DNA from 3 places in the Bacillus sp. 11B20 genome. Region 2 is predicted to be linked to each of the others. Evidence: predicted binding sites of a transcription regulator. Region 2 holds the regulator's gene; each other region holds the start of a gene.
The links. Region 2 encodes LexA, which represses DNA repair genes until DNA is damaged. Its sites were predicted from a motif close to CGAACATATGTTCG; they were not measured.
Positions count from the first base shown of each region.

Region 1: ACN6NB_RS10655 (DNA polymerase IV) is a predicted target of LexA. The motif match lies at 1,345-1,358, and genes of this name have one in related genera.
Region 3: ACN6NB_RS03745 (YolD-like family protein) is a predicted target of LexA. The motif match lies at 1,676-1,689, and genes of this name have one in related genera.

Region 1 covers NZ_JBLZWZ010000008.1:268,555-271,798, reverse strand. Annotated here, with positions in the region: gene ACN6NB_RS10660 (YolD-like family protein) at 1-82, opposite strand, end outside; gene ACN6NB_RS10655 (DNA polymerase IV) at 98-1,330, opposite strand; gene ACN6NB_RS10650 (YfmQ family protein) at 1,483-1,932, opposite strand; gene ACN6NB_RS10645 (GNAT family N-acetyltransferase) at 2,205-2,684, shown strand; gene ACN6NB_RS10640 (GNAT family N-acetyltransferase) at 2,681-3,244, shown strand, end outside.
Region 2 covers NZ_JBLZWZ010000007.1:863,892-867,135, forward strand. Annotated here, with positions in the region: gene ACN6NB_RS08600 (IseA DL-endopeptidase inhibitor family protein) at 14-556, opposite strand; gene ACN6NB_RS08605 (hypothetical protein) at 853-1,299, shown strand; gene lexA (transcriptional repressor LexA) at 1,345-1,965, opposite strand; gene yneA (cell division suppressor protein YneA) at 2,125-2,436, shown strand; gene ACN6NB_RS08620 (YneB family resolvase-like protein) at 2,454-3,101, shown strand; gene ACN6NB_RS08625 (DUF896 domain-containing protein) at 3,171-3,244, shown strand, end outside.
Region 3 covers NZ_JBLZWZ010000006.1:202,025-205,268, forward strand. Annotated here, with positions in the region: partial or broken gene ACN6NB_RS03735 (peptidoglycan-binding domain-containing protein) at 1-47, shown strand, start outside; gene ACN6NB_RS03740 (hypothetical protein) at 784-1,284, shown strand; gene ACN6NB_RS03745 (YolD-like family protein) at 1,317-1,601, opposite strand; gene ACN6NB_RS03750 (methyltransferase domain-containing protein) at 2,476-3,237, shown strand.

The sequences.
Region 1 (3,244 bases), on a different contig from region 2:
GCTGTTCACGGTGCTCTGGTAGCATCATTCGGCTTGATTCCCACATGATGTTGTATCCAGGTGTTAATTTATTGGGATTCATGGCTGTTCGCCTCCGTTATTTGTAATGTCCACCAATTTTTTCGGCGCGGTGATACGCCTGCCCTGCGCTTGTTAGTGACGAAGCGTGCAAGAGCGCAGCAGGTCCATACTTCATATGGATGGCATCAAATACTTTGCTGAGTCTGTCTTTTTTTAAATGGTGATCAAATAAACTCAGCTGATATTGGCTGTCAGGCTGCAGCTGCGAGAGAGTAATACCTACACTGCGAATGGGCTGGCCGTCCCAGTGCTGCTGACATAGCTGAATGGCTGCGTCTGCAATATCTGTCCCGTATTGTGTGGGTGAATGGAGCTTGATTTGTCTATGAAATCCAGTCGGATGAGAAAAATCAGCGCCTCTTACGCCAACAGACACCGTTTGCCCAACATAATGCTTAAAGCGCGCACGTCTTGCCACTTCTTCACTCAATTCAAGAAGGGCGACTTTGATGTCCTCAAAGGACGCATAATCATGGGGAAGGGTCATATGATGCCCAACCGCCTTTTGCTGATCATGTGTGTGAAGAGTGACCGGGGAAGGGTCGTGTCCTAAAGCAGTTCGCTGCAGAAGCTCCCCGTTGATTCCCCAGCGCTTTTTTAGCCGGTCTAACGGATAAGTAGCAAGCGTCCCAATGGTACTGATGCCCATTCGTTTTAAATGGTGCTCCATTCGTTTGCCGACGCCAAATAGTTTTCCAACCGGAAGCGGCCATAAATCAGCCGCCACCCGGTCTGCACGAAGCTCATAGATGCCAGATGTGTTTTTTTTAGCAAAATGGTCACAGGCCATTTTAGCGAGCACTTTATTAGGACCAATGCCAACGCGTGCGTAAATGCCCGTCTGGTTCATAATAGTCGTTTGTATATTTTGGGCGATCTCGCGGGGTGAACCGAGTAGTGTCACACTCCCCGTAATATCGAGAAACTGTTCATCAATTGAATAGGGTTCGACAAGATCTGTGTATTGTTCAAGCAGTTCTGTCATCATGACAGAAACATCAAGGTAGCGCTGCATACGTGGACGTACGACGACGGCTTCAGGGCATTTCTCCTGTGCTTCCCATAATCTTGATGCATTTTGTACGCCCCGTTTTTTAGCGAGCGGGCAGGCGGCAAGTACGACCCCGCTCCGCCGCTCAGGATCTCCTGAGACGATGAGCGGCACATCCTTCAAATGAGGAGCCTCCACTTTTTCGACCGACGCATAAAATGACTGCATATCCACAAGCAGAATGGCTCGTTCATTCATCATTTTCACCTCTTAGAACGTATGTTCTGTATATATTTTAACCGCCAGAAGGTGAAATTGATACTGGTAAATCATTCAAAGAGAAGAGTGTAAATCCATACAAAAAAGACGAAGTGTCTCCACTTCGTCTCATCTTTGTAAAATGAGTCATTTTAAGCATGTGCCAAGTTATTGGATGTTTGGAGCGGCTCAGAACGCAAACGATAGGCCGTTAGTTTTTTCTTAGGCTTATGGGTAAACTGCCGCACCACATCCACGTGGTCATCGTAATGATACAGATAAAGGGTCACATCATGCTTGCCAAGCTTTGTTTGCATGGTAAGCGGCGCTGGTCCTTCCTGCGGATGAAGAAAACGCTCTTCGTCACCAGGATAAATATAATAACGTTCAATAAAGATCGCATCATTAAAATGTTGAATAATTTCAGATGTTTGCTGATCATCAAGTGGACGTCCTTGAAACGTCATCGTTGTTTGATCACTTGTTACTTTTGCATGCACCGCATAACGACTAAAAAGGCGTTCAACAACACCAGAAGGCAGCGAAGTGACAAGCAACTTTAAAAGACTAAACACAACAAGTGAAGTAACAATCCAAACCAATATCATCATCTCCAATAAACTTTTGTTCCATTTCTTATATGAACAATTTTAACATAACAAAAGAATGGATCTTTCGCACAAAAAGTGAACTTTTTGAAATAAGTGTGAAGATTTAAAAGGAGATGACGGCGAAAAGACGAAGAACCAACAAAGCTGAAGGAAAAAAGGCTGATACATCACCTTTACAAACAATTGATCAGACAGGTAGACTATTGAAACAGTTGATTTTTTGTGAAACGGTACAGCTAAAAATGAAAAGGGGCGAGGCCATCATGATACGTCAAGTGAAGCCGTCAGATTTTTATGCGGTCACATCCGTCATTCAAAGCTGGTGGGGAGGCAGAGATTTGCGCGCAAAATTGCCAAAGCTATTTTTCGAACATTTTCAGCAAACAAGTTTTGTCGTTGTTGAAAAAGGTGAACTGATCGGCTTTTTAGTCGGTTTTTTATCGCAATCGCATTCAGATGAAGCGTATATTCACTTTGTGGGGGTACATCCAGACCACCGAAAATTGAAGATTGGCAAAATTCTCTATCAAGCGTTTTATGAAGCGGCTGAAAAGGAAGGAAGAACAACGATTAAGGCCATCACAGCTCCTGTCAATAAAGTCTCAATTGCTTACCATACAAAGCTCGGTTTTCAGATAGAAAAGGGAGATAAAACGGTCGATGGCATTTCAGTTTTTTCAGATTACGACGGCATTCATGAAGACAGGGTGCTATTTGTGAAAAAGCTGGAGGCGAAAGCATGATCATTAGACTGGATCAAAAAAATAAAGAACAAGCAAAAGAGCTGTTACATATCCAATTGGCCGCATATCAGCGGGAGGCAGAACAAATAGGCTATCAAGATTTACCGCCCTTAAAAGAAACGGTTAAAGACATAATAGAAACAAATGAGATTTTCATAGGATTTGAAAAAGAGGGGCATTTGTTAGGGATCGCTTCATATGAACTGCATGACGACCGGATCATCCTCAGCCGGTTAGCTGTGCACCCTCATCATGTCAAACAAGGCATCGGGACAGCGCTCCTGCAATCCATCATCCAGCATCAAAAAACAATTGAGCTCACAACAGCGGAAGCAAATATACCAGCAATCAAGCTTTATGAAAAACTAGGGTTTAAACAGAAGGATCGTTTGCAGGTGGAAAACAATCTGATGTTAATAAAGATGGAACGTTTGATGCTTCGAAAAGTGGAAGTGATTGAATACCAAGCGAGCTGGCCAAAACAATTTCAAGATGAGCATGATAAGCTGAAAAAGATAGTTGGCGACAACTGGGTATATGGCCATCATATTGGCAGTACG
Region 2 (3,244 bases):
CCTGGTTTTTTATTTAGATGACAGCGTCAATTTGTGTGACTTTCCAATCTTTTTGTACTTTTTCGTACGTAACAGTTCGTTTTACTTTGCGTCCATCAAGTGTTGGGACAGTAAATTCATATGTGCGGACTGTTTGTTTCTTAGAAACAAGTTTAGGTGTGGCTTTTTCCCAATTGAGCATGTTATCTCCGTCACCGACTGGAACAGCCATTTTGCCTTTATGAACAATAAACTGATAATCTTTTAAACCATGTTTGATGGCATCTTGAGTGAACACTTGAGATAGGTAGCTGTTTAATTTTTTCTTTGTATCAAATGTTTTAGAAAGATAGTTGTATGTCATATCTTTATAGGTAAATGATTTTAATTTGTAATTAGAATGTTCTTTAATTTTGTAGCCTGACATTGCACTCCAAAAGTGTTCTCTTGCATCAAGGGCAATATGTAACGCTTCTTTATTTGTCAAAGCGGCTGATTTCTTGGAAGCGGCCAATGTTGTAGTTTGTAATGAGATCATAAGCATAATAGCAGTTAATAAAACAAATAATTTTTTCAAGGCAATTGCCTCCTTTTCTCAATGAAAACTTCTTATGTTACAAATGTTACAATAATTACAGTGATATTACAAGTATTAAATCTAAATGTTTTTTTATTTCTTTTGTTTCTAATTATATAACGTTTGAGGGAGACAAAAAGTTTTCATTTTTTTTATTTTTCTTCTTAATGATTATTTAACCGTTCTAAAGAAGAACGAAACGTCTTTTGGAAAAATTTCTATTTAGACGTTTAACACACTTTTTTATTTATGACATATACTGTCGTGATGAATGTCTAAAGAAAGTGGTGTTTATTATGTATCATCCGTATGAAGGTGTGTGGAATGGGTACTCATATGATAGGCAGATGCAAGGATTTCCATCTGTTGGTATTCCTCAAGGTGGAGGGTTTCCTGGGTTTCCGATCGGAGGAGGTACTTGGCCAGGGCAAGGTTCAGGCGGACAATCTGCACCGCCGGCACCGCCGCAGCATATCATTTCGCAGTATCAACAAGCACTCTCGCAGCCACAGAGTATGCAGTCGCTTATATCTGGGCACGGTGTTGGCGGAGGTCATCAAACTGTACAATTTGCAGCGGGATGTAATAGAAGATGGACAATTGTGTTTTTGAGAAACGGTCAAGTATTTTTAATGTTCGTTCTTTCCTCACAGCCTTTTGGCCGAACAACTGGTTTTATATGGCCGAACTTTACATTTGGTTCCTTCCCAAGTTCAAGTATTCTTGCCTATTCTTGTGCATAAGAAAAAGCCGGTTCTCATCAGCAGCTGATGAAATACCGGCTTTTTTTAATGAATATTTCGAAATACGCCAATCACTTTACCTAGTATACTCACATTCTGTAAAATAATCGGTTCCATTGATGGGTTCTCTGGCTGTAATCTAAAGTGTGTATCTTCTTTATAAAAGCGTTTGACTGTCGCTTCATCTTCCTCTGTCATGGCGACCACAATATCACCATTGTTAGCGGTGCTTTGCTGACGCACGATGACATAGTCCTTGTCCAAAATACCTGCATCAATCATACTTTCTCCCATAATTTCAAGCATAAACACTTGTTCATCTGGTGCTGCAAAAGTCTCTGGAAGGGGGAAGTATTCTTCTACATTTTCAACAGCAGTGATAGGAAGGCCGGCCGTTACTTTTCCGATGACTGGAACGTTCATTACAGCACTCTTTGGAATATTCATTTCCTCTTCATCTAGTACTTCGATCGCTCTAGGTTTTGTCGGGTCTCTTCTAATTAAGCCCTTTGTTTCTAGTCTAGCTAAATGTCCATGGACCGTTGAACTGGATGCTAGACCGACAGCTTCTCCAATTTCACGGACGGATGGGGGATAACCCTTGCTTTTTACTTCATCTTTGATGAATTTCAGGATATCGAGTTGTCTTTTTGATAGCTTCGTCATCTTTTGCACCTCAAAACGTCAATTTTAAAGAAATTATAGCATGTTTTTCCTAACAGTACAAACATAGGTTCGAAAAAAACGTTTGACAGAAACGTTTGTTCGTATTTATAATGAGTGACAGAAAGAGCGAACACATATTCTATTAGGAGAGATGACATTATGAGGTTAAAAGAATCTATTATTTTTATTGGGGTATTCTCATTCATCGTTGGCACATTTCTCTCACTTATTGCAGTCACAAGCCATAATGATACAAATCAGTATGTTAAAATAGAGGTTCAATCAGGTGATACTCTTTGGGGGTTAGCTGATCAAGTAAACGACAGCAAATCAATCGACAAAAATGCATTTATTGATTGGGTTACCGAACACAATGATCTTGCTTCAACTGAAATCCAGCCTGGCGACATTCTTGTTATACCCGTCAAAAAAGAGCATCCAGTCGTATATCAGCTTGCAACAGTACAGTAGAAAGGTCGATTTTAGACATGAACGCAATCATTTATGCGAGAGTAAGCACTGTCAAAGAAGAGCAGGAAACCTCGTTGAAAAGACAAGAAGAAGAACTGCTGGCGTTAGCTGCCATGCACAAGATGAATGTGGTCAAAGTCATCAAAGAAAAAGCAAGTGGATATGATTTAGATCGTGATGGTGTGTTTGAAATGCTTGCTGCACTGAAGGAAGAGTCAATCGATGCCGTTTTGATCCAGGATGAAACTCGTCTTGGAAGAGGACAAGCAAAAATTGCACTTCTTCATTGTTTATTTAAAGAGAACGTAAAGGTATACAGCGTGTTTCATAGAGGAGAGCTTGAGCTTTCAGAAGCAGATGAAATGGTCATTGAGATTGTAGGAGTCGTCGAAGAATACCAACGGAAAATTCATAACCTGAAAATCAAGCGGGGAATGAAAAGGGCAGTTGAGCGCGGATATCAGCCTGAACTGAATTTAAGGCAGCAGGACCATGCACCTGGCCGTGAGCGTATTGAAGTGCCGATTTCAGAAATTGTTCGATTAAGAAAAAACAATATGACATTCGCCGAAATTGCCGCCACTCTTCAGGCATTAGGTTTTGACATTTCAAAAGCAACGGTGCATAGAAGGTATCAAGAATATGAAAAAGACCTTACCACCTAAAGCGTGATTTGTTGTCAAAATGATTGATATTTAGTAGTATGTAGAGAAAATGCTTTAAAGGAGTTTGTCATGATTTCTAAAGAACAGCTTGCAAGAATAAATGAGCTTTCAAAAAAGTCGAAAGAGACCGGTTTATCAGACGC
Region 3 (3,244 bases), on a different contig from region 2:
TTAACGGCTATTATGGATCAAAAACAGCGGATGCAGTAAAACGGTTCATGAAATAAGTCACCCCCTAATCATGAAGGTTAGGGGGGTATTTGTGTTTATTAGATACAAAATGTTCATCAGCAAAATTGTTATATTTTCTCGGTATATCGCAAAACAAGAAACAAAAGTAATGTTCCATCTAGCAAGTATCATGCTTCTTATTGCTTATTTTTACATAAATGTTGGAAAATGAATATGCTATCTGCGATAATAAGTCTAAATTGTGCTGAATAGAAGAGGAGGGAATTGATGAATCACTTTAAAGTTACGATATTGAGCCTTACCTTATTAATGGGGATCACAGCTACAGTACATATAAATTCCTCGGATTTTCAAACTGCAGAAAACGGATACTTTGGGTGATTTTTAAAAAAAGTAGACTCTCTACAAGTCTACTTTATTTATTTTCTAATGTGAGGTGAACTATAATGAATGGTATAGATATATTAGAAGACGTATCAAAAATTGGTCAATTAATTCTTTTGTTCTCTGGTTATGCTCTTCATTGGCGATTGTCTAAATTAAAGAAGGAACGTCCTCTTACAAAGTACGAAAGTTTTCTTAAATTTTTTGTAATGCTTGGTATACTTACTTGGGCGCTATCATTCTTCCTTTTATTTATGTGGGGTTAACGTGTCGCAAAATGTCGATATTTGCAAGAAAACTTTAACTCTCTCTTAAAAACCTTTATTTTACATAAAAGTATGATAAAGTAAATTTTGGTTAAAAAAAGGGGGAGTTAATATGAAAAGATTGATATTTTTAATGTTAGCATTAGTTCTAGCTGTGACTGCCTTTGCTCCAGCTGCTTCTGCAAAGACGCAAAGCACAAAGGGATTAGAAGGTTTGACAGAAGAGCAAATTGAGACGTCTTTAAAAGAAATTGAATACATCTTCACAAAGATTATCATTTCTGAAAAAGAAAAAGGCTTCGTCATTAATGAGGAAGAGCTTGCAAAATCGCCTTATTCGGATGAAGTGAAAGATGGAATGGTCGCTTTTGCAAAATTAATGAATCAAGAAATTGTCACTCAAAGCAACACTGTTACGAGATGTATTGAAGATGCAGCTGGTATCGCTAGAGGTACTTTAAAGAATGTACAAAAATCAATAGACAGGGGAGATTGGTTGGCGGTAGCAGGCGCTATTGGTCTTGCGGGTGCAGCTGTTCATCCTACCGTTGTGTTCATATTCATGCTAACTTGTGGTGCGCCAGTAGCCAAAATTGCTCCTGCTCATGAATAATGTACAAGCACATAAAAACACCCTGACTAATGTTAGGGTGTTTTTACATTCAAAATATCTGCAAACCGTATAAAGTTTGTGTCGCCACGATCATCCTTAACCCTGAATTCTTTTCTTAGATGATCCACATACCCGACTTTCCCAGTGATCTCACGAACAAACCCATTATCAAATAGATCGAAATTCAGAGCCAAGTCTTCGCTCATAGCAGTCGCTATTGTATATTCAAACTCTTCCAATTGTTCCGGGCTTAAAACTAGTCGCTCAATTTTTTTTGCAAGATGCAGTTGTCTTAATGCCTCATTATGTTCTGGCAAGATGAATTTCATCTTCCACCTATTTCGATCTTTTCTTCGTTCTACATTTCATCCACCTCACTTGAGATTATAAGCGAATATTTGTTCGGTATCTAAATGTGGTGTATAATTAGAGTATACGGTTTACCCGCGGAAACGGGGTTTTAAAAAATTCGTATATATTTCAATGATTAACTTCTTCTTATATTACTCACACCCGGCCGTCCTTATGGATAGCTTTTTTTGACCACCGACCACATAATTGACCACATTTGATCTAAAGGTTTGAGAACGTATATTCTTTTTCGTGATTATTAAGATTTTAGTTTATACTGGTTGTGAAGGTCGAAAAAAGTTGACGAGCTAGATGATTTATACGCCGCATGTTGAGTGTGTGGTGTCTTTAGCCCTTTTGATTACTTAACCTTCTGATTCCATGTAATCAATCGCTGAACTTTTTTACTGTTCTAACTTTCATTTTCGGAGTTAAATGAGCGAAAATATCACTAGACCAAGCTTTTGACAATTGGCGCGAGAGTAAAAGCATCTAAATGAATAAAAAACTAACAATCTATTTTATTTTTTTCTAAGCTCCCATTTCGTATTTCCTCCTTATCTTGCACCTAGTCCTCTATAATGAGACACCCATCATGAGTTCTCGATTCTCAAACAAATTTTTTTATTGTTTCACTCAAATATCAGCTGAATGAATATAAAATAAATGTTAAAAACAAGGTCTTCGGCAAGGTCCTCTTTAAATATAATTTTAAGTATTTTTAAAGGGAGTGATTAAATATGAGACTAAAAGAACATGAAATATAACAACTTTATATATTCGTAAGAGGCCCACCAATTATTTAATCATTAAAACTGCAAAATGATAATTGGAGGGATTATGATGAATGACAAACAGTTTTCTTCATTTATAAAACAAGCAGATGCACCTTTTGTTGGGTGGGATTTCTCATTCATATCTGAAACGGGAAGAATGAAAAGTGAGTTGCTTTCATGGTCATATGGTAGTATAGCTACTTCTCTTGTTCAAAGTGCAAAATCAATGCTGGACATGGGAACAGGTGGTGGAGAGTTTTTATCAAAATTAAGACCTTTTCCAACATCAGTTTATGCTACAGAAGGTTACTTACCTAATGTACCTGTCGCAAAAGAACGATTAACCCCTTTAGGAGTTAAGGTAGTTCAAATTTCTAATGATGAAAATTTGCCGTTTGAGACTGGAAAATTTAATCTTATCATCAATCAACATGAGTCATTTTCATCTCAAGAGGTGAGAAGAATTATCTCGAAAGAAGGTATTTTTCTAACTCAACAAGTCGGTGGACTCGATTGCATAGAGATTAATGAGAATCTAAGGGTACCAATAAATGAAGAATTTATTGATTGGAACTTAAAGCTAGCTTTAAAAGAGATACAGGAGAATCATTTTGAGGTGTTGAAAAGTGCTGAAGAGTTCCCCATTCTAAGATTTTATGATATCGGAGCATTGGTGTATTATCTAAAAGCAATTCCTTGGCAAGTGCCAGGTTTTGAAATAAGTAATTTCAAGGATGAATTATACACCATTCATAAAACCATTGAACAAAAGGGTTATTTTGACGCAAAACAACACCGATTTATGATTTTAGCTAAAGCAATTTAGTTGGAAA